DNA from 3 places in the Pseudoalteromonas sp. BSi20495 genome. Region 2 is predicted to be linked to each of the others. Evidence: predicted binding sites of a transcription regulator. Region 2 holds the regulator's gene; each other region holds the start of a gene.

Region 1 (8,028 bases), on a different contig from region 2:
AAAAGCAGCTTCTGCAGCAAGAGAATCACTGCTAATACAACCTGAATCAGGCTTAATGAAAAAGCAACTTGCATCAGTTGTAGATAAGTATTTTTCTACTTCATTGACAGGTACTTCATTTGGATAGATATTTACTGAAAATGAGTTTAAATATGATATTGCGATACCATTTAATATCGAAATTATGCCTTTCCCAACTTCATCTGCATAACTATCCATAGCTAGGTTTTTAACTAAATCAGTGAAAAGAAAAGCCCCTATGCCACCGCAAACGAATATGAACTTTGTTGATGGGTTGTTTGCAATAATCACTGGCAAATCTTTGAATACATCAGGAGTGATATGCATATTTCTATACCCCCACCATGGCACATCAATTTCGGTGTCAACCTCAGAAATAGCACCGCCGCCAGTTAACCTTATAACTACAGTTTTCATTTCAGCCAACCCATGGCATTAAAAATCTTACAAGCACCATCTGTTAATTTATCTCTAATGCCTTGAAGTTCATCTAAAGGAACCCACTTTATACTTTTAACTTCAGTTCCAAATTTTAAATCCTTTTCATCAATGATTTCATAGGAACCGAATACATGCCAATCATGTAGCTCACCACCGTGTCCACACTTATCTGTTAAATCATCAATATGAAAAATATATTTTAGGTTACTTGTATTCAAACCTATCTCTTCTTTAACCTCCCTTGTAACAGCTTCGGTGAGTGTATTATCTTGATGCTCAACATGCCCTGCAACAAGGCTGTACTTTCCCTGGTAAAACTTTTTAGTTTTTTCAATTAAAAGGATTTTATTATCATTTGTAAAAATTGCGGCAACTGTTATATGTTTAATTTTATTATCTATTTTTAGTTCCCTAATACCAGTCCCGTTTGATTGCTCTAAGCTTTTTCCCGTATAAAGCTCTTCATTAATAGGGTTACTCAAATTACTTATAGCCTTATAAGCAGCTCCTATTCTGTTTTGTAAAAACTTTAGCCTAGTACGAGTTTCCTGATCACCACTAGAAGCATAAATATCAGTTGCATAATGAGGTAACTCATCTGGTTTTATGCCCCTTGAAAGTAACCATTCGGCTAACTCTAATAATGCCTGCTTTTCGACCTGTTCTATTGGCTGCTTTAATAATTCAATACATTGAACTTCATTACTATCTTTAAAGTTTTTAACAGCATCACTAAGGGTATTTATTACTTCTGAATCGGTGCTCGCAATACAAAAGCGGTATAAATTATTAGCAAACTTTAATGGGCCTGGTTGTAATTCAACAAATTTGTTTTCTATAAGGCGAATTTTGCACCCAGGGTAGCTTTTTTTATATAAATAAACCGACGTTTTACAATAACTCTCTTGGTTATCTTTAATGTCTTTAAAAGAACGCAACACTCTAAATACACGACGGATAATATCCATTTCTACGTGTGCTTTTTTATTACTAACCTTTACAAATTGAGATGGTAAAGCACCAACGGGGACTTCGTACTCTTTCATTAATTCCAAAATTGCTGAGTCTGATTTAACATTTGGACTGCAAATGTAGAAATCTATATCAACTTTAGTGGTACTTGTTTGATAAGCTTTTAAATCTTTTAATATATCGTGTGATAATTGTGAAGTAGTTGAAAAAATTGATATTTTCATTTCGCCCCCCTCGCCACATAGCTCCCTAACCTTATCAGTGAAGAAGTTATTACCAGTATTTTCATTACTTAAATCGCTATCTACAGTTAATTGTTCTTCAAACTTGGCAAGTAATTTATCTAAATCAGCTGGCTTAATAATTTGCGACAGGGACTCTTTGAGCATTAACCTCTTATAAAACGACTCTTTTAAAGCTTTAGTAAAAATCTCTTTAAAATCTTCTGATGAAAGCTGGCTACAATTTATGCACTCATAGTCATTATTAACAAGTAAAATAAAGATAGCAGCTTCAAAATTGGTAAAACGAGTAAAGTGTGTGTTTTTTAATGGTTTGTTAGCTAATAGACTTTCTAAGGGGTGGTTTTTAGCTAACCATGTTGTAAAGTCGCTGAGGGAACGACTATTTTTTGCCTTCTGTCGAATAACTTTACTTTTGAGAGCTTTATAAAACCTTAATTTAAATTCGAACCATGTGCCTGGGAGACCATTTTTGTAAATATATCCACATACCCCTCCTACAATAACCAAGTATATAATGTTAGCTATTAAACTATCTTTTACTGAATCACCAACAGAGTATAAAACGGGAATAAACAGTATCCCGCCAGCAATCACAGCTTGAAAAAAATTATTCAATTCCTTTTCCTTCAATTTTAAGCGTGCAAGACTTGCACGCTTTTCTACTCTATTTCACACCAGTGTGACCAAAACCACCTGCTCCACGCTCTGTTGCTTCAAACTCATCTACAAGTACGAAATCAGCTTTAATTACTGGAATAAACATCAATTGAGCAATTCTATCACCAGAGTTTATTGCGAATTCATCACTCCCCCTATTCCAAACTGAAATGAACAACTCTCCTTGGTAATCCGAGTCGATTAATCCAACTAAATTACCCAGTACAATCCCATGTTTATGACCTAAACCTGAGCGAGGTAAAATAGTAGCAGCCATTCCTGTATCCTGCATATTTAAAGCAATACCAGTAGGAATTAATTTTGTCTCACCCGGTAAAACTTGTAATGTATCATCAATACAAGCTCTAAGGTCTATAGCAGCAGAGCCATCTGTAGCATACTCTGGCATAAGAATTTCAGTACCGACTTTAGGATTTACAATTTTTAATTCAACTTTTTTCATTTTAAACTTTCTACTCTAAATAAATTTATGAAAATAATATAGATAATATAACTTAACGACCAGACGTAAACTCATGCCATGAATCAATTAAATCAATGAAATCTTCAAAGCCACAACCACTACTTAAACCATTTTCTTCAAGCGCTAAATCGTCATCTTGATACGCTATTAGGTCTTCACTGTCTTGATGAAGCGCATGGGCTTCAAACAGTGCTTCGTCTTTGGTTAATATTAAATCTATTTCTTGGCCTTTTAGCGTTAGCGGCTCATAGCTTGAACTCACCGATGCAATAAGCGCTTGCACCATAGCTACTTTGTCTTTGCCTATTTCTTCGTTTAGCCAGCGACCAATAATAGCGTGTTCACTGCTTATTTTAATACGTAGCCCACTAATAGGGTCGCGAATAAATTGATATTCCATAGGGTTTGCCTGTAAATCTTTAATTGCGTAATTATATACGTAAACGCCCGTAAACCACAGGACATATAAAGTAAAATAGCGCCACATGGGCGCTATTTTACTCAACTTTAAAACCGTTAACTTCGCGATCTATAACGCGCTGCGTCAATAATCGACCATAAGTAAATAATAGGCACAAGTACAAAACCTACAAGCACATAAATTAGTGCGTAACTTATTATAATAGCGAGTGCAAAAAATATAGCCGCTAAAATACGCCCTTGCACTAACTGCCCTAAGCCAGGAAAAAATATATTACATAATGCTGCGATTACGTTACCGCCAGAACCTTGATCTGCCATACTAACCTCTGTATTTATTTGATTTTATAATTATTTACTTACACACTCTATGCCAATTTATTAAAGCTTACAAATCAAATAGTTAAATTAGCCTAGATTTAGAGAGTTAGTAAATTTTGCTAACTTTAGGTCAAATTAGCAATTTTTATTGTGCGTTTACGCTTTTTTGTTTGTTCAAAAAATTATCAAGTTACTCGTTTTTAAGGCTATTTTATAAATAGCTGTTTATAAAAACAGTATTTTATTTAGCCTAACAAAAACACCTGTTATACTGCCCACAATATTGATTAAAAAGGCGTAACGATGGACGTTTCACAATTACTCGATGGCTTAAATGACAAACAACGCGATGCCGTTGCAGCCCCACTACAAAACATGCTGGTGTTAGCAGGTGCTGGGTCTGGTAAAACACGAGTGTTAGTTCATCGTATTGCGTGGCTTATGCAAGTTGAGCAAGCATCTGCTTACAGTATTTTTGCCGTAACCTTTACTAATAAAGCGGCTAAAGAAATGCGCAGCCGCGTTGAAGAAACACTAAAAGCCCCTGTAGGTGGTATGTGGATTGGTACGTTCCATGGTTTGTCGCATCGTATTTTACGTGCTCATCACCGTGAAGCTAACTTACCAGAAGCCTTTCAAATTTTAGACTCTGACGATCAACTTCGGATGATCAAGCGCTTATTAAAATCGATGAATATCGATGATAAAAAATGGCCTGCTAAACAATTTGGCTGGTACATTAGCGCCAAAAAAGATGAAGCACTTCGCCCTAAAGATATTCAAGCATACGATATTAATGAGCAAATGATGCTGCGTGTTTACGCCGCCTATCAAGAAGCCTGTGATAGAGCTGGTTTAGTTGATTTTGCCGAAATATTACTACGCAGCTACGAAGTGTTAAAAAATAACCCTACGTTACTACGTCATTACCAGCAACGCTTTGCACATATGCTCGTAGACGAGTTCCAAGATACAAATACCATTCAATATGCTTGGTTAAAGTTACTTGCAGGCGATACAAGCAGTATCATGATTGTAGGCGACGATGACCAAAGTATTTACGGTTGGCGCGGTGCTAAAATCGAAAATATTAAACGATTTTTAACTGACTTTAGCGCAGAAACCATTCGTCTTGAACAAAACTACCGTTCAACTGCAACTATTTTGAAAGCGTCTAATGCATTAATTCAAAATAACTCAGAGCGTATGGGTAAAAGCTTATGGACCGACGGTAACGATGGCGAGCCAATTTCTATTTATGCAGCATTTAATGAATTAGACGAAGCACGCTTTGTAAGTAGCAAACTACGAAGCTGGTTAAATGCAGGTAATGCCCTACAAGATGCAGCAATTTTATACCGTAGTAACGCGCAATCTCGTGTACTCGAGGAAGCCATGCTACAAGAAGGCTTAAAATACCGTATTTATGGTGGTATGCGATTCTTCGAACGACAAGAAATTAAAGATGCGTTGTCGTACTTACGCCTAGTAGGTAATCGTCAGGACGATGCCGCGTTTGAGCGTGTAATTAATACGCCAGCACGCGGTATTGGCGACAAAACATTGAGCCATATACGCGACTGTGCTCGAGCAGAGTCGTTACCGCTTTGGTATGCCGCAAAAGCAATTGTAGAACAACAGCATTTATCTGGCCGTGCTTCTGGCGCAGTAAGTAAGTTTGTAGAACTCGTTGAACAAATAGAAGATAAAATTAGCGATTTAACTTTGCATGAGCAAGCCAAGTACACAATTCAAACCTCAGGCTTGATGGCAATGTACCAAGCCGAAAAAGGTGAAAAAGGCCGTGCTCGCGTAGAAAACTTAGAAGAGCTAATTAGTGCGTGTGATCAGTATGAGCTACCTGAAGACGAAGAATACAGCTCACCACTACAAGGCTTTTTAGCCCATACATCACTTGAGTCAGGTGAAGGACAAGCAGAAGAGCACGAAGACGCCGTACAAATGATGACGCTTCACTCAGCAAAAGGCTTAGAGTTTCCGTTAGTGTTTATGGTGGGCGTAGAAGAAGGCATGTTCCCTTCTCAGCAAAGCAACGAAGAGTCTGGCCGCTTAGAAGAAGAGCGCCGCCTTTGTTATGTAGGCATGACACGAGCAATGGATAAGTTATATATTAGCCATGCTGAGAGTCGCCGTTTATACGGGCAAGAAAAATACCATAGCCCATCACGCTTTTTACGCGAAATCCCTGAAGACTGCGTAGAAGAAATCCGTATTAAAACACAGGTTTCTCGCCCACCTGCCGCTGGGCGTTTTAGCGCATCAGTTAGCCATGCCGCATTTGAAGACAGTGGCTTTAACTTAGGACAACGCGTACTGCATGCTAAGTTTGGTATTGGTACCGTACTTAATTACGAAGGCAGTGGCGCGCAATCTCGCGTACAAGTAAACTTTGACGACCTTGGCAGTAAATGGTTAGTAACGGCCTATGCACGATTACAAGCGGTATAAAGCACACCTAAATGAGTTAGAGCAACAATTAGCTGGCGCGTATCATCGTCAGCTAGTGTTAATAACTGGCAGCCCAGCTTGGTGTTATGAAATACTTAACTCATTAATAGATGAAAACAATACACTTGTTGTATCAAAGCAGTGCGCGATTAAAAATTCGTACTGGCCTACTCGCACTCACCAAATTTTAGGGCAAGAATTTGCTCATGCTGTTTACAATGGTTTTAGTGGTTTGCACCCTGATAAACTTGCAGCACTTGCCGGCACCGTTAAAGCAGGCGGTATACTGTTTTTATTACTGCCTGAACTAGATGATTTAGCCTCTTGGCAAGATCCCGCATTAAGTACAGTGCAATCACACGGTCAGAACATTAACTACAGCATATTTAATCAGCGTTTCGCGACTATTATTAAACCGTTGCCCGCTTTTCACTTTAGTGAAAAAAATGGCTGTATTAGTAATAACGCTAGCTATGTAATGCATAATAAAATTGATTATGAGCCACAGCAAGACTGCGTTGAAAAAATAGTAAAAGTAGCTAATGGCCGTGCCAATAGGCCTTTACTCATTAATGCTGATAGAGGCAGAGGTAAGTCGGCAGCACTTGGCTTAGCAGCCGCAAAATTAGCTGATAAAAAAGTAATTATTAGCAGCACTCAATTTAAAGCGACCCATAGCAGCTTTAAACATTTAGCCCAAGAGTTAAGTCTTCAATACAACGCTGAACATAAACAGCTCGCCAACTTGCACTACGTTGCACCTGACGCGTTATTAAACACACTACCTGAGTGCAATTTACTACTCGTTGATGAAGCTGCAGCAATCCCTGTTCCGTTATTACTACAAATGCTAGCTCATTACCCTCGTATAGTATTTGCAAGCACTCTGGTTGGGTATGAAGGCAATGGTAGGGGTTATACCATTCGCTTTAGTAACTATATTAAAGCACACTATAAAGCCTCTAAAGTTGTAACGCTTGATGAGCCCCTGCGCTTTGCTAAACACGATCCTCTTGAGCAACACATTCGCACACTACTAGCACTCGATGCACAATATATAGAGTTAAGTAGTGATCAATTAGAGCAGCCAGTACATAGCGAAATAACTCAGCAATCCCTTGTAAACAATGAGCCTTTACTGCAACAAGTTATTGCCCTACTTGCACTGGCTCACTACCAAAGTAGTGTCAACGACTTACGCCAACTACTAGACGCACCATCGCAACGACTATTTATTAGCAAAATTAATAATCAATTAGTTGGCGTATGCTTAATCGCCATAGAAGGTGGTTTGAGTGAAGACCTTGCCCTACAGGTTATAAGTGGAGAGCGCCGTCCGCAAGGACATTTAATGGCGCAAGCACTCTCACAACTTAGCTTTAATAATGACTGTTTAACGCAACTGAGCGCTCGCGTTGTACGAATAGCGATTGATCCGAGTTCCCACAATATAGGACTTGGTAAAAAGCTACTTAGTTATTGCGAGTCGCAGGTAAAAAGCCAATGTAGTTGGCTTGGTGCAAGCTTTGGGGCAACAGCGCAGTTACTTAATTTTTGGCAAAACCGAGGGTTTGATACTGTAAAACTGGGATATCAACGCGATAAAAGCACCGCTGAACATTCGGCGCTTGTGGTTAAATGCTTAAGTGACAAAAGTACAATTATTCAACCTTTGAAAAAGCAGTTTAAAAGCGATTTTTTTTATGCTCTTTTAACACACTTTAAAACACTAGATTGGCAACTCGTGAATATCCTAATTGAAGGATTTAGCGACGAGTTAATAAGCCGAGAGACTCACGAGCGACTAGCGCTGCTCACTAAAAGTAACTTCACTCAATTTAGTATCTCTGCAACTCTTTGGCAGTTACTGAGCCAGTCACCTTCTTGTATATCTCAATTAACAGAGTCTGATAAACAACTGTTAATAAAGTTAGTACTTCAAAATGAAAGTAATGAAAAAGTGATTCAACACTTAGGATTATTAGGAAAAAAACAGCT
Region 2 (8,028 bases):
CCAGTAATAGGCCCCCGCCATTATCGAAAATACAGCCCCTGTTACTAATACATAATGAAAGTGCGCCACTACAAAATAAGTATCGTGATATTGAAAGTCAGCAGGTGTAATTGCCAGCATCAATCCCGAAAAACCACCTAAGGTAAACAGCACAATAAACGCAATACTAAAAAGCATTGGCACTTCAAAAGTTATTGAGCCTTTCCACATTGTGGCAACCCAATTAAATACTTTTACTCCTGTAGGTACCGATATAAGCATGGTCGCGTACATAAAAAACAACTCGCCAGCGACCGGCATCCCAGTAGTAAACATATGATGAGCCCATACAATAAAGCTCAATAGTGCTATGGAGGATGTGGCGTATACCATTGAGGCATAGCCAAAAAGTTTTTTACGAGAAAAGGTAGGTACTATTGTAGATATAATGCCAAAGGCAGGAAGAATCATTATGTACACTTCAGGGTGACCAAAAAACCAAAAAATGTGCTGAAACATCACCGGGTCGCCACCGCCTGCAGCATCAAAAAAGCTGGTCGCAAAGTACTTATCGGTAAGTACCATAGTGACAGCCCCTGCAAGCACTGGCATTACCGCAATTAATAAAAAGGCAGTAATTAACCACGTCCATACAAATAAGGGCAACTTCATCCATGTCATGCCGGGGGCACGTAAGTTCACTATGGTTACAATCACATTGATTGCGCCCATTATTGAGCTAATCCCCATAATATGTACGGCAAATACAAACAATGCAGTATTATCATTACTGTATGTTGTGGACAATGGTGCATAAAAAGTCCAGCCAAATGCAGGGCCCCCACCAGGCATAAATAACGATGCCAATAGGATTAAAAACGCAAACGGTAAAATCCAAAAGCTCCAGTTATTCATTCTTGGCAATGCCATATCTGGCGCGCCAATCATGAGTGGTATCATCCAGTTAGCAAGGCCTGTAAAGGCGGGCATAACCGCACCAAACACCATAATTAAACCATGCACTGTGGTCATTTGATTAAAAAAGTGAGGGTCGACCAACTGTAAGCCTGGTTGAAATAGTTCAGCTCTGATCACCATAGCCATTGCGCCACCAATTAAGAACATGGTCAGCGAAAAAATTAAATATAAACTACCTATATCTTTATGATTAGTTGTGTAAAGCCAGCGTTTAAAACCTTTAGCTGGGTGATGAGCATGATGAGCTTCATTGGCGTTAGGTTGTTCTACTATGCTACTCATTAGTTCGCCTCCACTTTGGCATCAAGTGCTGTCTGTATTTGACTCGGTTGAATAACATCACCCGTATCATTACCCCACGCATTACGTTTATAAGTAATAACCGCAGCTAATTGCTTTATAGATAACTGCTTGGCAAAAGCTTGCATTGCCGTACCGGGTCGTCCATGGATAACTACATCAATGTGATCTTTTATATCGCCAAGCACTATCGGGCTGCCTTTAAGTGCAGGAAATACACCCGGTAACCCCATGCCCGTAGGCTGATGGCACGCTGCACAATTAGCCATATATACTTGTTCGCCTAAAGTCATTAACTCTTCTTTTGGGAGGGTTTTATCAAGTAATGCGGCATCTGCTAATGCTGCTTTCTGCTTCGCCTGCTTTGCATCTGCAAGCCATGTTTTAAAATCAGCCTCAGATTTAGCGACCACCACAACAGGCATAAAGCCATGGTCTTTACCACACAACTCAGCACATTGTCCTCGGTAAGTACCTTCTTCGTTTATGTTCGTCCATGTTTCGTTTATAAAGCCGGGGTTCGCATCTTTTTTAACTGCAAAATCAGGTACCCACCAAGAGTGAATAACATCGTCAGAAGTCATTAAAAATCGTACTTTTTGATTTATTGGCAGTACAAGAGGCTTATCAACCTCAAGTAAGTAGTTAGGATTTTTATCTGCAAGATTCGCGATTTCATCTTGCGGGGTAGATAAAATAGAGTAGAACTCTACATCTTCGCCCATATATTCATAATGCCATTTCCATTGCGAACCCGTAATTTTAATAGTGAGATCAGCTTTGCTGGCATCTTCCATTGCAATTAGGGTTTTAGTGGCTGGTACTGCCATAGCAATTAAAATAACAAACGGAATTGCAGTCCAAAGTATTTCTACTTTAGTGCTTTCGTGAAATTGGGCAGGTACAGCCCCTTTAGATTTACGGTGATGAATAAGTGCCCAAAACATAATTGCGAACACTATCACCCCAATCACACAACATATTATAAATATGGTCATGTGCAGCTGATATACATTATTGCTTATATCGGTTACGCCTTTGCGCATATTGTATTGGCTATTAGCCAAAACTGGGTGCGTAAAAACACATAATATAAGCCACAAGGTAGAGGTCAGTTTACCCATGTGACGGCTCCTTTGATGCTATTGCGAATGCAAAGCGAAGAGGCATACGGCTTAAACGCCAATTCGTTATTTTTATTTTTTTAGCCAATCTCATTTAATATTGATTGGTTTTGCTGCGCCAACAACGAGTTTGTGTATATTGTGTGTTCTCAAAACTAAAAAGCTGTGAGTTATTATTAGCTCAGCACATTAATAATTAGCTAAAAAACGAACAACAAGCAAGTTTCAGTATAAAAAACAATCAGGTGATATTGAGTAATTAATAAAAAGTCAGTAATCAACTAGTCAACAGAAAGTTCAAAATATGAGCAAAACAAAGGGGTTTAACGCATTCGGAGGGGGAAAATATAAGTGCAAAAAAATTTACAGCTAAAATAATTAGTTGGCTGTTTACGTCCTATTTTTAGTGCTAATGTTAAAACAAAAATGCGTGCTAAAAAGCACGCATTCATAAAAATAAATTAAAAACTACATCCAATCAGCGTTACGAATAACTCCAACGGCTAAACCTTCTATATTAAAAGATTCATTTTCTAGATCAACTTCAATTGGCGAAAAGTCGTCATTCTCAGCATGCAATAATACTTTTCGGCCTGCTTTTTCAAACCGCTTTACGGTAACATCATCATCAACACGAGCAACTACAACTTGTCCATTTTCTGCAACTTGAGTTTTATGCACAGCTAACAAATCACCATCCATAATACCTATATCTTTCATACTCATACCGTTAACGCGCAATAAAAAATCAGCAGCAGGTTTAAACATTAATGGATCAATTTTACAATGACTCTCAACGTGCTCTTGCGCCAAAATAGGCTCTCCCGCTGCGACTCGCCCGATAAGAGGTAAACCTAACTGTTCAGGCTCTTCTTCCTCAACAAGTTGAATACCTCGGCTTGCACCTGGTTTCATCTTAATAGCACCTTTTTTAGCAAGCGCTTTTAAGTGCTCTTCAGCAGCATTGGCACTTTTAAAGCCTAATGTTTGTGCAATTTCAGCACGTGTAGGAGGCATACCAGTGTCTTTAATAAAAACTTTAACTAATTCGAGAATTTGAGCTTGGCGCTTCGTTAATGGTCGCATACAACTGGTTTTCCATACAGTACATTTAACTGTGAGTATATACAGTTAAATAAAAATCGCAAATTTAAATTAAGCCTTAAAATAGCTAAAGTAATTTCACTTGTGTACATTTCAAAGATATAACTAAAGCTAAGTTTATAAATGATTAAAAATGCAAAGGAGATATTATGAGTATTTGGTACCAGCCCATCACTTTAGAGTTGTGCAAGCAGTTAGAGAAAGGCGTTAATGGCCACGGTACACTAATGAAAACCATGGGAATTGAAATTACCGAAATTGGTGATGATTACCTCGTAGCAACTATGCCTGCCATACCAGCGCATCATAATCCAATGGGCATGGTGCATGGAGGAGCCAACGTAGTGCTTGCCGAAACAGTAGCAAGTTATGCAGCTAACTTCGTAGTCGACTTCACTCAGTTTTATTGTGTCGGACAAGAAATTAGCGCCAGTCACTTAAAAGCATCTCGTAATGGTACTTTAACAGCCACCGCAAAAGCGTTTCATATTGGTAAGCGTAGTTCAGTCTGGGAAATAAAAATTACTAATAGTCGAAACGAGCTTTGCTGCGTATCAAGAATGACCGCAGCCGTAGTAGAGCGAAGATAATTACTTACTGTTACTTTTCGATTGGGTAAATTGTAATTTCCATACCCGCACCAATAGCAGATATACGTAATAATGTATCTGCATCTAAAGCTTGGTTAAAACACTTAGGCGATGTGCCTGATTCAAAACCAATATCAAATGTTCTACGTGAACAACTTAGCCATTGCTTTAACGCATTACGCGAACACGATTCAATAAGCTCACAGATATGGTTAATTGCTTTGTCAGGCGTGTTTACTACACCTGTTGCTTCAATGCGGGCTAATTGACGGTATTCGTCTTTGTCATAATGTAAAATCGTCGCGACTTTTTTCAAGTCTGCCACTAGCAAACTAATATCTTGCTTTGATTCAAGCTCAAGATCTACATTTAAAAATTGAATTTCCGACATTGTTTAGTATTTATCCTCTAATGATTACACCGCAAACTTTAACGCAGTTTTACTTTTATACCAAATCAACTATGTAATATAAGCTGTTTTATATGGTAAATAGATAGTTTTACGCATTCATAGTCCATTATTTAATATTTATCATTTTTAAGTACAAACAATACTTTTTTATAAACTCCATGGCCTGTTGACCTTTGAGGATTAAAATTAAGTGAATTATTGTTTAAAAAAGTATAAAAAATAACCTTGACTTTCATATGCCACCGGTGGCATTTTAAGTGTGCGGGTTAAATACACTGCTTAAAGAGGTGTATTTAAATAAAGCCAAACACACCTCACTCATATTTACGCTTACTTATAACACAAAAAATAAGTGTAAAATCTGAACTGAGTGGCATTACCTAAATTCAGCAGGAACACACAATGAAAACGTCAAAAAGATTCACTCTCAGGCCACTTAATTACATTATTAGTGCATTATTAATTAGCACGACAGCTCAAATCAGTGCTGAAGAAGCCGAACAAACAAATATAAAAAAGAAAAGTGAAATTGAGTTAATCGAAGTTACAGGCTTTAGATCATCACTTAATAAATCGCTGGCTACCAAAAGGTTTGAAGTAAATACCACGGAATCAATTGCAGCCGAAGACATTGGTAAATTTCCAGATTTAAATATCGCAGAGTCACTACAGCGAATCCCTGGTGTCGCAATTTCGCGAGAAGGAGGAGAAGGACGTCAAATTACTCTACGTGGTTTAGGCCCATCTTTTACCCGCTCAACCCTTAATGGTATGGAAGTTCCTGCTAGTACAGATGGGACTGATTCGGGTGGTGGTGTAAATGGCGGCAGAGCATTTGACTTCAACGTTTTTGCATCAGAGCTATTCAATCGCGTTGATATTCAAAAATCACCAACAGCTGCAACCGAAGAAGGAGGTATTGCAGGTACTGTCGATATGTATTCAGCAAAACCTTTTGATTCCCCCGGTCTTCATGTAGCTGCGTCGGCACAGGCAGGCTATAACGATTTAACAGAAGAGACAGACCCTAGAATGGTATTTATGATCAGTAATACATTTGCTGACGATACCTTTGGGGCTTTATTCTCTGTCGCTAAATCAGAGCGCACAGTTCGCCAAGAAGGTTTTGGTACTGTTCGCTGGACAACCCCCGTCAAAGACGGCGGCGGTGTCTATGCTGACACATCAAATACTGACGTTATTGGCACAGCTGATGTGGGAAATTGTGAATTTGAAGGTGAGCAAGTTGATGATGTAAATTGCCTATGGACTCCTCGACTTCCCCGCCCTGATTTTTTTGGTAATGAACAAGATAGATTAGGTTTTACAGGCTCATTACAGTATGCGCCTAACGATGACTTAGTAATTACCTTCGATACCTTGCATTCTACCCTCGACAACAGTCGTACGATGTATAATTTCTTCGAAATGTTCAGAAATACATTTAGCGAGATCACTCCAGACTCTATTACAGTTGCCGAAAATGGAAAACAAATTCAGGCAGGTACATTTAGTGGAGTAAAGTCCCGTGCAGAAAGCCGTCAACAGGTATCTAAAACAAAATTTAAACAGTATGTGTTATCTGGTAAATACCACCTATCTGACTACTTAAAATTAGATGCAATGATCGGCACCGCTGAGTCAAATGCTCGCTCTGAGCAATATCGTTATAATATGACCAGCAATACACCTCATACCGTCTCAATTGATTTTGGAAATAGCGCAAATACTGCAGTGATGGATTATGGCTATGATAATTTAGATGCAAGTTCATTTAATTTAACAGACGGTCGACTTCGTGCTACGGATGTACTCAGAAAAAATGATACTGCCAAATTAGATTTAACTTACGAAACAGACTTTATGAGCATTAAAGGTGGGGTTGCTTATAACGATAGAACAGTAAACTATGATGAATCGCAAATTAATGGATTTCCGGATCAAGAGTCAGCCGTCGGCTTTTCACAATTAATGCCTTACGATGATTATGGTTCAGGCTATGATGGTACGTTGCCGCAATTTATTGTGGCCGATTTTGATGCAATTGAATCACAACTACTCAATAAAGAGTGGACGGCGCGAAGTGCACAAAGCTGGGAAGTTGAAGAGGAAACCATCGCTGCTTATATTCAATCAGATTTTGAATATGAAATATCTGATATGCTCCTACGAACAAATGTAGGCTTACGTTATGTAAAAACAGAAACAACATCAACGGGCTTTATTCAAAGCGATCCTGTTGAAATTGAAAATAGTTACGATAATGTTTTACCTGTTTTAAATTTAGCACTGGATGCAACGCAAGATGTTGTTGTACGTTTAGGGTTATCCAAAACCATGACTCGTCCAAGCCTTGGCTCACTAAACCCAGGTAACCCATCATTCTCCTATTTAAATGGAACAGTCAGTGCGGGTAATCCATTTTTAGACCCATTCACCTCAACAAATACTGATTTAGGTATCGAATGGTATTTTGATGAAGAGTCGCTACTTGCTTTAACTGGTTTTTATAAAGATATAGGTACTTTCATCACCAGCTCAACTGAAGAAAAATTAGTTGACCCTGCATACTTACCTTTCATTGATAACGATCCGCAATACGATCCATCAAGTGCACTTGACCCAAGAACAACACCCTACACCCATTACGTACCTGTAAATGGCAAGGGAACTGTTGTTAAAGGTATTGAGCTAATATATCAACAGCCATTTAGCTTTTTACCGGGGTTATTAAAAAATACCGGTATTGTTTCTAACTACACTCACGTATCCGCAGGAGAAATAACGGGGCTTTCTAAAAATTCATATAATTTCACACTTTATTACGAAGAAGAAAATTATGGCGCTCGCGTTTCAATGAATAAACGCGATAACTACATTACTGATTATACTGGCAGTAATGGTAATGCTGAAGAAGCAACAACAGGTCCAGCACATTATGACCTTTCTGCTTTTTATAACCTCAATGACAATGTAACCGTAACATTTGAAGCTATTAACTTAACCGATGAATACGAGCGCTTGTATACCACTGGTGACGGAACACTTAATTTACCACGAGAGTATAACCATACTGGTAGGCAATTCTTTTTAGGTATTCGCTATAGTATGTAAGTAAATATCTTAACCAAAGCTCAGGTTAAATAGCTTATACAAAGCTGATAGTTTCCCCGCACTATCAGCTTTTTTACAAAAATAAAAAGAGCAAGTACCAGTAACCATTTCAAGCTAAATTCTAAGTCTCCTTTATCTTTTTTAATCAACAGCTTAAACTAGCCATTCCTGTAGTTCACATATGTGATGGATATGACTCGATTTATTCTGGCCTTATTGGCTTGTTTTTTGTGTGTTTCGGTATCAGCGGAGCAGTTCACCCGTTTTTCTACTGCAAAAAAACACCTTATTAAAACCCTACCTGACAACGCTAAAAGCATCTACTGCGGCTGCGACATTAAAAAAGAAGGTAAAAAACTCGTTCCAGATCCCGCAAACTGTGGTTACGTTCCGAGAAATACGCTTACACGCTCAGGTAAGATAAACG
Region 3 (8,028 bases), on a different contig from region 2:
AAAACCATGCTTGAAACCGGCAATGATATGAAAACCAAATACAAAGAAACCGCTCGCGGTGGATTGGCTGTTAATATTATTGAATGTTAAAAATAACTAAAAAAGGCCATACAAATTTGTATGGCCTTTTTTATCTAGCTGTATAAATTTAAGACAAAAATGCAAATTTAATAATAAACAGTGCCGTTAAAATCCATACGCTAATTGTGACTTCGTCTTGCTTACCACACAACACTTTTACTACCGTATAAGATATAAAACCAAGTGCTATACCATGAGCAATTGAAAACGTTAATGGCGTCATCAGTAAAACGACTGTAACGGGAATGGCATCGGTCATATCATCCCAATTAACAAACTTCAGATTTTGTAGCATTAAAACTGCAACATATAAAATGGCTCCAGCGGTTGCGTAAGCTGGTACCATTTGCGCAAGTGGTGCAAAAAACATCATAAGTAAAAAGCAAATACCTACCACAACTGCTGTTAAACCAGTACGCCCACCTACAGATACACCTGCAACAGACTCTATATAAGATGTTGTAGTAGAAGTCCCCAACATAGCGCCTGCAATTGTTGCTGTACTGTCAGCACTTAGCGCTCTTCCTAACCGAGGCATATTTCCTTTTTCATCAGCAAGCCCTGCTTTTTGAGTAACTGCAACTAAAGTACCCGAGGTATCAAATAAATCCACAAACAAAAATGCGAAAATAACGCTCAACATAGATAATTCAAGTGCAGCACCAAAGTCAAGCTGCATAAAAGTAGGTAAAATAGAAGGAGGCGTAGCAACAATTCCATGGTATTCAACAAGCCCTAAAGCCAGTGCGATACCGGTCACTAATAAAATACTAATTAACACACCACTTTTAAAGTTACGATATAAAAGCGCAGCAATAATAAAAAAGCTGAAAATAGCTAATAATGGGCCAGCTGAAGTTATATCACCTAATTGTACTAACGTTGCAGGGCTGGCAACGATGATCCCCGCATTTTTAAGAGCAATTAAAGCTAAAAATGCGCCAATACCCGTTGCAATGGCCCGCTTTAAAACCAAAGGAATGGCATTAATAATCCACTCACGAACTTTAAACAGGCTTAGAAGTAAAAATATACACCCAGACATAAAAACAGCACCTAATGCCGCCTGCCATGTGTAACCCATCCCTAATACAACACCATATGTAAAAAATGCATTTAACCCCATTCCAGGCGCTAATGCTAAAGGATAATTAGCCCACAACCCCATAATAAAACAACCAATAGCAGCTGCAATACAAGTTGCTACAAAAGCAGCTCCCTGATCCATTCCAGCCTCTGCTAACATGGCAGGGTTAACAAATACAATGTAAACCATTGTGATAAATGTAGTAATACCCGCAATGCATTCACGGCGGACTGATGAGCCATTCTCACTAATTTTAAATAAAGCTTCGAGCATAATAGACTTATGGTTGTAAAAAGTGGCAATATTTTAACATAAAAATCATCTTTTACAGGACATTTTACCTTGCGATATACTAAACTATTGACTTAGTTACATAACGAATGAGTGAGCATGATAAAAACAACACCGACAGGCCAAGATTTAGAGCAGCAGTTAGACAATATACTGTCCTTTGTCACGCAACCTAGCGACACTAACTCAACGCCAACTAACGAAAATAGTCAGCAAAATACACTGAACAAAGCACTGTATTATTTAAAAAACAATCAAAATGCACTTGCTGCGAAGTGGATGCGTTTAGCTGCGATGTCTGGAGAACTTCGAGCACAATTTTACTTAGGACTATTTTTTGTAAAAGGCCAAGGTGTTCCGCAAAGTGTATTTCATGCTGTTGCATGGCTAAGCTTATCAAGTAGTCAAGGTCACGAGCCAGCAACTACTGCATTAACTGACTTGCGTAAACACATTGAAACTAAACGCTTTAAAGATGCCCAATGCTACGCTGCAAGTTTATATGAACAAATTCACCAATTGCAGTTTTCTCACCTAATACCAAATAACGCTAACGAAGAGTAAATTACACATACGAAACTATGCTGTAATTTACACATGAAATCATTATTTAAAGCTGCCATATCAACCTTCAACAGGTGTATACAGTATTCAACACAATAATGCACAGTTGGAAACAACAACATAAAGGTAAATTTAAATCATTAAATATTAATAACTTAAAAAAATGACAATTTAAAAAAAGTCTAAATCTTAAATTATCGTACAAAAAAATAGCAAAAAACACTTGCACACAAACACTGTATAAACTACTGTATGTAAATACTGTATAAAAACCCAGTGAGTGAGGCGATATGTTACAACCAATTACCGTACGAACAGTTAAAAGCTACCAACAAGACAATAAAAGCGATTGTGTTAATTTAATTGAAATTGAAGATGAAATTTCGGCAACATTTGAGCTATTAAAAGTATTACATCAATACAATAGCTTAAATGCTTGGACATTATTAATCGCACCCGATCACGTCCCTAGTAAAGCGCTACTTGATTCGTGCTCTATCGATACGAGTAAATTACTCGTTATTAGACAAAAACACTTAGTGAATCTAGAGTACGTATTAAATTCGGCTTTACACAACGGTAATTTTGCAGCTGTAATTACTTGGACTGATATAGTTAATAACCAGCTATTAACTAGCTTATCTCTGGATATGAGTAAAACAAATACAAAGTTATATTGCTTCACGAAAAACAAACAAACCACAGAGATATTACTAGCTCAATAATCTTGTTAAACTAACATTTTAGCTTTACACCAAAATTATGACCTCACTGAATAAAACATTATGTCTTTGTGGCAGCCAACAAAATTATGTTGACTGCTGCGAACCTTTTCATTTGGCAGTACAGCATCCTCAAACACCAGAGCTACTTATGCGCTCTCGTTATAGTGCTTATGCACTCAAAAATGCTAAGTATATTTATCAAACATATACAACAGATAAACAGCCCGAAAACCCCGTTAAAGAAATTAAAGAATTTGCAGATGGTTGCCGCTTTATAAAACTGACAATTATAGACTCAGGGCACGATGATAGTCAGGGTTTTGTAGAATTTAAAGCGCACTACTTTTATGATAATTTATACTGTGAATTGCACGAACAATCAAAATTCATTAAAGAAAAAAATCAGTGGAAATATTCTGACGGCGTTATATTACCTGTTGCAGATATAAAAATTGGCAGGAACGATGATTGCCCATGTGGCAGTACTAAAAAGTATAAAAAGTGCCATAGCCTATAAACCTCAACTTACCCAGGCATCAGGTATTTTGAAATACACTAATTAGTTAAATGGTATGTACTCTAGTTTTGTACATATTATTTAACTTAATGTGGCGCATACGCACGAAAAGTTATTTATTTCCAAAAAACTCAGCGTCTCTAAATAAAATTTTATACCAATCTGCTTATGTATGGGGTCTATTTAACGTTAAGAAAATTACGCTAGAACTAGGCAAAAGTTTTTGTATCTAGTTGTTCTAAATAAAAAATTTTAACGACGTTATAGTGCAATTTAATTCGTTAAATTGATCAAATATTTATGCAGGTTGGTATTATAGGGTTATGAGATAATTTATATTGTTCAAATACTTATACCAACTCTTTTAATTAAGTGATCTATTTTTAGATAACAGAATCGTGTCGATAACAAGACAAAAAATCGTTATTTAATTGTCCTATATCAGAAATTTTTAACGCCGTTAGCGTCAGATTTAATCCCTCAAACTGATTAAGCATGATTGCGGATTGGTTGGTTAGTATTATTCAGATTGATATTAAAACCCACATAACAAAAATGGACCACTTGGGTCCATCTCTACTTTACGAGTACTTAAAATTTAAGAGTTACTCGTCGTCATCTAAATCAGCTTGTTGACGCTGTGCCGGCTTTGCTAAAATCTCTACGTAGAAAGACTTTAAATCTTGCTTTTCGATGTCGCTGATATGATTGCTAATCTCTGCAACGTGCACTACTTGAGCATCTTCAGCTGTATTACCAAACTTACAGTCAAATGCCCAGTAATCAGCATCTTCAGGTAGCGTTTTATTACGTTCTCTTTTCAAATATTTTTTCACTTCGTGCTTTGCAGCATCGACCATACGAGGGTATTTGATTTTCTCGTGATTCAGCGTGAATGTTTTCTTCATTACGTTCCTAATTACCTTGGTTTAATGATAACGGCATTTCATGTCATACCATTTGACATCATTATAGCAATTGCATTAAATTTTTGGATGGTTTTTTTAAACTAAATCAATTTTTAGGCAATTAACATTATAAATAGCTACAAAGCCTCTCTTTTTAGCCATCATTATTATAAAAATGACCATTTAAAGCTTGTTTTACTGTGCCTGACATAAGCTGATTTGAAATCGTAGATAGATAAATTATTTTGTAGGTCAATATTATGCTGTAGCTAAGTGAAGCGGTTGATGTAATGATTCATCATTAAGACCATCATAGAATGAAGCTACGTCCATTTGCGGATGCGATAGCTGAGTCTCTTTGTTCTTAATACGTCTGCGCACAGCTAGCTCACAATTATCAAGCACATTGAGTGGAATATGAGCTAAATCATTTCTTATTGAAAGTGGTTCAGGGTTTAAGCAGTGTCGTAACTTAATATCGCTCATACCTGCATGCTCTCCCACATTTGATAATAAAGCGGCGTTGTGTTGCCCAATCAACATATTAAATTCATCCGGTGCTAAAGGCTGCTTCGGACCCGAACCAAATTGCTTACGAAGTGTCTCTTCTTCAACAATAGGGTTTTCAATATCTGTTTTTGGAAAATGGAACTGACTAAAATCAAGCGCATCGTGGGATAACATTGCCAATAAAAGAGAAAACTCTCCTCGACGTTGTTCGTGTACACTTTTATTCAACCGTGTACTTAGTTGACTCTCTGTGATTAACAAACCGTCGATTTGCATAGACTTTAGCCGATTATTGTAGGTAATAGATATTTATCGGCTTTATTTCATTTTTCTTTAGCTTTTTTCTTTACTTAAATATAAGTTTTGCTATTATCAGCGCCGTTGCACTGGAGGGGTTCCCGAGCGGCCAAAGGGATCAGACTGTAAATCTGACGGCTCAGCCTTCGCTGGTTCGAATCCAGCTCCCTCCACCACTTTTTCTTACCGACTAAGTTAAGTGGGGTACCAAGTGTAACAAAATTAGTGTGGAGGGGTTCCCGAGCGGCCAAAGGGATCAGACTGTAAATCTGACGGCTCAGCCTTCGCTGGTTCGAATCCAGCTCCCTCCACCACTTTTCTTCTAAAATACCTTATATTTTAAACTTCAATATTTTTTAAAATTCCCACTGTAAACTTTGTCCATTATTCTTTAACCAATCTGATGCTGTCTTATGATCCGGATAAAACTTAGCTACACGTTGCCAAAATACACGACTGTGGTCTAAGTGACGTAAATGCGCCAACTCGTGGACTATGACGTAGTCTATAATTGATTTTTTGGCTCCAATCAAGAGTAAGTTAAACGTAAGCTCACGTTTACTATTACAACTCCCCCATTTACGTTTATAGATACGTATTCGTAAATCATTCGGTAAAGGTTCCTCCATTAGTTTACAAAAGTGGGCAAGACGCATATCAATATATAATCCTAATTTTTCAGTTAAATACGCCTCAAGTAATGTTTTATACTTCAATTTTTTATGGCTCACTCGAGAAGAACACAATACGCTTAATGTATTCTCATGCTCTATAACTTGAGAATGCAAAGCGTGTTCAAACGTTATGTCTATAAGATTTGAGAAAATTAGAATTTTATGTGTTTCGAGTGGATATTGCTTTGAGTCTGCAATATTAATCTGTTTATCAAGTTGGCTATTTACCCAATCTCGTTTCTCAACCAACCATAAATCCAACTGTTTTTTAGGAACATAATGAGGCGCATAAACGGTTATTGACCGTTGGTGCACTTTAATAGCAACAGTCTTACGTCGGGCACTTCGCTTTAATTGATACTCAAACAACAGTTCTACCACATTTAACCAACACGAAATTTCTAATATTTTATACCAATAGGCTTAAGTATGGGATCTAATTAATAATAAAAAACTGGTCTATAACTAAGTGAAAACTTTATATCTAACTGCTTCAAACGATAATAGAAGACCAAGCCCTGCTGACCTTACAATATTAAAGTTCATTTTATCTAAGAGCGATTTAATCGCTGCGTGAGGTGTGTCACCTAGTGGGGTCGGTAACTTTTCATGCGTTACCTTACTGACTTACATCCATGTGAAAACAAGTAAAAACCTAGCAAAGCTTCTGCGTCCTGATCACGATTTTCACCTATATTTGTGCAGCGACAAAACGTAAATTAACTTTAGGTTGAATCCTAAAACAGCGCATGTCTGGCACTTATGTTAACTGTACAAGCACAAATAATTGCTAAAAAATACAGTTTCACTTGAAACAAAAAAGCAGCGAATAAACCCCAATTAGATATTATTCAAAGTGATAGCAGTATGATAAAAACTTACACATAAATTCATATAATGGGAATTATAGGATTAACTACATTAGCTTTTTTTTAGATGAATGCGAACCTAAGTTAACCGATGGATAGTAAAGTTTTATATACGAGTAATCATGAGATGTGATCTCATGGCTATTACCACTGTCATCTTTAAAATACATTGAAAACGTTACACCATGATCAGCAAGAACCGCTTTTATATTTAAACTTTCAAGATGACTAAGCCACTGTATAAATTGCTCCCCTGTTGCCAAAAATGCAATTCCTTTACTGCGCCCCTCACCTTCAAAAAGTGCTAAACGAGTCTTTGAACTAGCATCCTCGAGCGTTAAAGGTCCTCGTCCGTCCTCATTCCAAAAAGCAAGTTCGGGTACTATACTAAAACCTAAAACGCGCTCATACCATTTAACTGCATTCGATAAATTTTCAACATTCAAATGGCAATGATCAATACCTGATAATTTAGGCATATTTTTATTATCCACGTTACTCACCAATTTCTGACTTTAATTGCTCTAAAAACTCATGCATGTAAACTGTACGCCTATTCGCTTCTGCTTTAGCTGATGGGGTATTCATGCTTTGAGCAATATGTAATAGTTTTATAAAAAAATGATCAAGTGTATATTTTTTATCATCAGCTTCTCGTTCAATACAAAAAGGGTCTTCTGGGTTATACAATAACCGAGAAATTGAGCCGCCAACTTTCATACATCGACTCACTCCAATCGCACCTAGTGCATCCATTCTGTCAGCATCTTGTACTATTTGCGCCTCAACTGTTTTAATTTCTATATTTGCGCTAAAGCTATGAGCCGCAATAGCATGATGAATATCATCAAAAAGTGACTCGTCATAATCAATCGATTTTAAAAATTCCAGTGCCTTATCTGCTGCCATAGTAGAGGCTTTTGCACGATCAGGGTGGTTTTTAGCCACCGCCACACAGTCATGCATCCACGCTGCAGGTAATACAACTGACATATTAGCCTGCTCTGCATTACATAGTTTTATTGCAACGCGCACCACTCGCTCTATATGCGTAATATCGTGAGCCACATCGGCATGCACTAAAGAGGTTATAAATTCTCTGCATTGTGAATTAAGTATTTGTAAATCGGGGCTTAAAACGGCGTCAGGCACTTTCAGGTTCCAAAAGCTAATTAATAAGTGAATTATTAGTACTTTACCGTGCTTTATAGCCCTCTTGCAAAACATTCATTGTATGTTGCCCGCTGCTTGACTAAAATACAGCGCTTATTTATTACTACTGAGAAGCCTTATGTCATCTGCCGTTTACCTACAAGCTGGTCGCGATAAATCATTAAAAAGAAAACACCCTTGGTTATTTTCAAAAGCCATCAAAAAAATTAAAGGTAAACCTGGATTAGGCGACACAGTAACGATTCACGATAGCGAAGGTAAGTTTTTAGCAACTGCTGCTTATAGCCCTCATTCACAAATTCGTGCACGTGTTTGGAGCTTTGACGAAAAGG

Evidence for each region. The regulator LexA, encoded in region 2, represses DNA repair genes until DNA is damaged. The targets are predictions, from matches to a motif close to TACTGTATNNNNATACAGTA.
Region 1: the regulator LexA is predicted to act here: its motif matches at 3,781-3,800, upstream of uvrD (DNA helicase II).
Region 3: the regulator LexA is predicted to act here: its motif matches at 2,270-2,289, upstream of P20495_RS12335 (SulA-like leucine-rich domain-containing protein).

Annotation. Positions count from the first base shown of each region.
Region 1 covers NZ_BADY01000185.1:3,593-11,620, forward strand. The annotation lists gene P20495_RS00570 (hypothetical protein) at 1-438, opposite strand, end outside; gene P20495_RS00565 (NUDIX hydrolase) at 435-2,294, opposite strand; gene dut (dUTP diphosphatase) at 2,344-2,799, opposite strand; gene P20495_RS00555 (YacL family protein) at 2,852-3,220, opposite strand; gene P20495_RS00550 (hypothetical protein) at 3,337-3,561, opposite strand; gene uvrD (DNA helicase II) at 3,865-6,030, shown strand; gene P20495_RS00540 (GNAT family N-acetyltransferase) at 6,008-8,028, shown strand, end outside.
Region 2 covers NZ_BADY01000158.1:30,739-38,766, reverse strand. The annotation lists gene ctaD (cytochrome c oxidase subunit I) at 1-1,239, opposite strand, end outside; gene coxB (cytochrome c oxidase subunit II) at 1,239-2,381, opposite strand; gene lexA (transcriptional repressor LexA) at 2,850-3,467, opposite strand; gene P20495_RS02905 (PaaI family thioesterase) at 3,635-4,075, shown strand; gene P20495_RS02910 (hypothetical protein) at 4,086-4,466, opposite strand; gene P20495_RS02915 (TonB-dependent receptor) at 4,890-7,601, shown strand; gene P20495_RS02920 (endonuclease) at 7,794-8,028, shown strand, end outside.
Region 3 covers NZ_BADY01000055.1:19,913-27,940, reverse strand. The annotation lists gene P20495_RS12320 (L-serine ammonia-lyase) at 1-90, shown strand, start outside; gene P20495_RS12325 (NCS2 family permease) at 149-1,441, opposite strand; gene P20495_RS12330 (tetratricopeptide repeat protein) at 1,559-2,023, shown strand; gene P20495_RS12335 (SulA-like leucine-rich domain-containing protein) at 2,314-2,748, shown strand; gene P20495_RS12340 (YchJ family protein) at 2,786-3,265, shown strand; gene P20495_RS12345 (DUF6172 family protein) at 3,871-4,173, opposite strand; gene P20495_RS12350 (VC2046/SO_2500 family protein) at 4,432-4,959, opposite strand; tRNA gene P20495_RS12355 (tRNA-Tyr) at 5,072-5,156, shown strand; tRNA gene P20495_RS12360 (tRNA-Tyr) at 5,210-5,294, shown strand; gene P20495_RS12365 (M48 family metallopeptidase) at 5,337-6,035, opposite strand; gene P20495_RS12370 (VOC family protein) at 6,571-7,002, opposite strand; gene P20495_RS12375 (HD domain-containing protein) at 7,019-7,750, opposite strand; gene P20495_RS12380 (class I SAM-dependent methyltransferase) at 7,815-8,028, shown strand, end outside.